2 regions of the Mesorhizobium sp. P2_E6 genome follow, and region 1 is predicted to be linked to the other one. Evidence: predicted binding sites of a transcription regulator. Region 1 holds the regulator's gene; the other holds the start of a gene.
What was found. The regulator HrcA, encoded in region 1, represses chaperone genes, less so after heat shock. The targets are predictions, from matches to a motif close to GTTAGCACTCNCNNNNNGNGAGTGCTAAC.
Positions count from the first base shown of each region.

Region 2: a site for HrcA is predicted at 1,295-1,323, ahead of groES (co-chaperone GroES). Genes of this name have one in related genera too.

Region 1 is NZ_JBFUEQ010000001.1:55,843-58,041, forward strand. Features, by position in the region: gene AC1D08_RS00300 (PQQ-dependent sugar dehydrogenase) at 1-434, opposite strand, end outside; gene AC1D08_RS00305 (hypothetical protein) at 527-724, opposite strand; gene hrcA (heat-inducible transcriptional repressor HrcA) at 748-1,833, opposite strand; gene rph (ribonuclease PH) at 2,014-2,199, shown strand, end outside.
Region 2 is NZ_JBFUEQ010000012.1:152,772-154,970, forward strand. Features, by position in the region: gene groL (chaperonin GroEL) at 1-874, opposite strand, end outside; gene groES (co-chaperone GroES) at 937-1,233, opposite strand; gene AC1D08_RS26740 (TetR/AcrR family transcriptional regulator) at 1,407-2,033, opposite strand; gene AC1D08_RS26745 (MFS transporter) at 2,158-2,199, shown strand, end outside.

The sequences.
Region 1 (2,199 bases):
ATGCCGTAGGGCTGGTTGAGATCGCCGGCAAATATGCCGTCCTTCGCCGGCTTCGCGCTGCCCTCGGCAAGGCGATAGACGCGGATCTGGTTGGCTTCGCTGTCGGCGACGAACAGGTCGCCATTTGGCGCGGTGCGCACGACGCGCGGATTGTCGATGCCCGACGCCATCAGCTCGGCCGAAAAGCCCGGCGGCAATTTCAGCTCGGCGTCCGCCGGCCGGTCGGCGAGGCCGGCGCCGTTCGAGGCGGATTTGGTGACATAAGGCCTAGGCAGGTCTTGCGGCTTGATCAGGCGGCGCACCCCAGGCCTGTCGGCACGCCAGTCGCCGAAGGCGGCGGCACCCCTCAGTACTGGCTGCTCCGCTTGCTGGGCCAATGCAGCCGTCGTGAGAAACAGTGCGGCAGGAAACGCCAGCCCGGCCAATCGGATCATTTCGTCCTCCACCTTGTCGCGAAGGAATCAACGGCCTGTTTGTTCCTCGGTTCCGCCTCACATGATGAGTTGAGGTGAAACGGTCTCCAGCCTCAGGTGCCGGCGGCGTAGAAATCGTCGTCGAGGCGCTTTTCCAGCGCGACGAGATCGGCCGGCAGCGGCAGGCCCATGGCGCGCATTTCCTGCAGTTTCTCGCGCAACTGCTCCTGGATTTCGTGCTGGTCCTCCGGCTGGTTGACCATTTCTTCGAGCAACAGACTGATCCGGGCCTTGAATTCTTCGAGCGCCATCGTCGTCTCCTCGGTTACCCAGTTCAACGCAGCATGCGGGAAATCAGCTGCGCCGTATAGTCGACCATTGGCACGATGCGGGCATAGTTGAGCCGGGTCGGGCCGATGACGCCGAGTGCGCCGACGACGCGGGCGTCCTTGTCGCGATAGGGCGCGACGACCAGCGACGAGCCCGACAGCGAAAACAGCTTGTTTTCCGAACCGATGAAGATGCGCACGCCCGATCCCTGTTCGGCCAGGTCAAGCAGCTGGATCAGCCCATCCTGCGTCTCCATGTCCTCGAACAGGTGACGCAACAGTTCGATGTCGGCCTGGGCGGTGACGTTTTCGAGCAGGTTGGCGCGGCCACGCACGATGAGCCGCGCCGGCAGGCCGCTCTCGGCGCCGGCCCACACCGCCAGCCCCTTCTCGACCAAGTCTTGCGACAGCGTGTCGAGCGCGGCCCTGGTCTCCTCCTTGATGCGGGCAATCTCGATCCGCGCCTCGGCCAGCGTGCGGCCGCGAATATGGGCGTTGAGGAAATTCGAGGCTTCATGCAACTGCGAGACGGTGATGCCGGCCGGCAACTCGACGACGCGGTTTTCGACGTCGCCGTTTTGCGACACCAGCACCGCCAGCGCCTTGGTCGGCTCGAGCTGGATGAATTCGATGTGCTTCAGTGCCACCTCGTTCTTGGCGGCCAGCACCAGGCCGGCGCCTCGCGACATGCCCGACAGCATCTGGCTGGCCTCGGTCAGCATGTGTTCCAGCGTCGCACCCGAGCCGGACGCGCGCACCTGCGCCTCGATGGTGCGGCGCTCCTCGTCGGAGAGGTCGCCGAGTTCCATGAAGGCATCGACGAAGAAGCGCAGGCCGGCCTGCGTCGGCAACCGGCCGGCGGAAATGTGGGGGGCATAGATCAGGCCGAGATGCTCGAGGTCGCTCATCACGTTGCGGATGGTGGCGGGCGACAGTGAGGACGGCAGGATGCGCGACAGGCTGCGTGATCCCACGGGTTCGCCGTCCTTCAGGTAGGAATCGACGATGCGCCGGAAGATGTCGCGCGAACGCATGTCGAGCGACTGCAGCGCAGGCGACAGCAGACTGGGTTCGGCAACTGCCTTGGTCATTGCGCCAAAAACCTCCGGCCCAAGGATATAGACTTCACCATGGTCCGCGCAACCCAGGTGTCTGAAGTCAGATCACCCGGGTGTCTGAAGTCAGATCACCGGCCATTTTCCTTTGCGCCACGCGCCCCATGTGGTTACAAGCCGGCCAAGAATCCGAAAAATGACGGGAAAGAAGCCTGAATGCGCCCCTCCAAACGCCAATTCGACGAAATGCGCGCCATCTCCTTTGAGCGCGGCGTCTCCAAGCATGCCGAAGGCTCATGCCTGGTGAAGTTCGGCGACACCCATGTCCTGTGCACCGCCAGCCTCGAGGAGAAGGTGCCGGGCTGGATGCGCAATTCCGGCAAGGGCTGGGTCACGGCGGAA
Region 2 (2,199 bases), on a different contig from region 1:
TGTCTTCCAGCATGGCCTTGCGGCGATCACCGAAGCCCGGCGCCTTGACGGCGGCGATCTTCAGGCCGCCACGCAGCTTGTTGACGACCAGCGTGGCCAGAGCCTCGCCTTCGACGTCTTCCGAGATGATGAGCAGTGGCTTCGAGGTCTGCACGACGGCTTCGAGAACCGGCAGCATGGCCTGAAGGTTGGAGAGCTTCTTCTCGTGCAGGAGGATGTAGACGTCCTCGAGCTCGGCAACCATCTTGTCGGCGTTGGTGACGAAGTAGGGGCTGAGGTAGCCGCGGTCGAACTGCATGCCTTCGACGACTTCGAGTTCGGTCTCGGCGGTCTTGGCTTCCTCGACCGTGATGACGCCCTCGTTGCCGACCTTCTGCATCGCTTCCGCGATCATCTTGCCGACCGACTCGTCGCCATTGGCCGAGATCGTGCCGACCTGAGCAACTTCCTCGGAGGTCTTGATCTTCTTGGCAGCCTTGCCGAGCGCCGCGACGACTTCGGTCACGGCCAGATCGATGCCGCGCTTCAGGTCCATCGGGTTCATGCCGGCGGCAACCGACTTGTGGCCTTCCTGGACGATCGACTGCGCCAGAACGGTCGCGGTCGTGGTGCCGTCGCCGGCGATGTCGTTGGTCTTCGAAGCAACTTCGCGGACCATCTGCGCGCCCATGTTTTCGAACTTGTCCTCGAGCTCGATTTCCTTGGCGACGGTGACGCCGTCCTTAGTGATGCGCGGGGCGCCGAACGACTTGTCGATGACGACGTTGCGGCCCTTGGGGCCGAGAGTGACCTTCACCGCGTCGGCGAGGATGTTGACGCCGCGCAGCATGCGCTCGCGGGCATCACGGGAGAATTTTACGTCTTTGGCAGCCATTTTTAACTCCTGGCAAGGGCTTGGATTGAGCCCGGGAATTCAGTTGACGGAAAGTGCTGATATCAGCCGATGATGCCCATGATGTCGGATTCCTTCATGATCAGAAGGTCTTCGCCATTGAGCTTGACTTCGGTGCCCGACCACTTGCCGAACAGGATGCGGTCGCCGGCCTTGACGTCCAGCGGGACAAGCTTGCCGGCTTCGTCACGAGCGCCGGAGCCGACAGCGATGATCTCGCCTTCCTGCGGCTTTTCCTTTGCCGTATCGGGGATGATGATCCCGCCGGCGGTCTTGGATTCGGATTCGACCCGGCGAACGACCACGCGGTCATGAAGCGGGCGGAACTTCGACTTTGCCATTTTTTCTTCCTCGATGAGAACGGTGAGAACAGTTCCTCCGTCCGGCGACGCCGGACATATGGTTAGCACTCACCAATGGCGAGTGCTAACGTGGCGCTGAAATAGGCCGCCGGCCTGCCAGAGTCAAGGCGCGACACGCTGTCGAAACACGCGAAATTCGCATGAGGCGGCGGCTAGAGAAAGAGCCGCAACTGAGTGTGGATGATCGACCGGTAATCCTCGATGGTTTGCCGACTTTCCGCTTCGCCCTCGGCAAGTGCCAGGCGCACCACACCACCGGCTAGCTGGAAGATCAGCAGAACGATGCGTTCGAACTGCTCGCGCTTCTCGGGGGCGAGCAGGGGACTGACGCGGTCGCAGAACATCTTGGCTTGATGCCGGGTTTCGGCGATGTCGAGATTCTTGAGCGCCTTGTCGGCTTGGATGGCGTTCTGCAAATCCTGGATGGCCGGATCGCCGGCGACACGGCTGTGATAGTCGTCAAGCAGCCGGTCGGCCGCCACGATCACGTCCTTGGCCTCGCGGATGTCGCTGATGATCGCTGTCAGCCGCGTGCGGCTGACCTCGGAAAACCGCTCGTAGAGCATTGCCAGGATCGCCGACTTGTTGGGGAAGTAATGGTAGACGGTGGCGATCGGTCCGCCCGCCAGCATGCCGACCTCCTTCATTGTCACGGCGTCGATGCCCTTTTCGCCGATCAGCCGCATGGTTGTCGACAGGATCGCGTCAATGCGCTCGCGGCTGCGCTCCTGCTTGGGTTTGCGCCTGGGTTCGGTGGCCGTTCGCGTTGCTTCCATCATGCACGGGTCTTTCGCACGAGTTTCCAAATTCTGATTGACAAAAAATATGATCAAGTATCAGTTTCTGAAATGCTGACAGGTTGTCAGTTTTTTTGCCGCACGGCAAGGACGTTGGGAGACGCCTTTGACTTCGACAGATACCGGGCACACCGGAAGCGGCGACTGG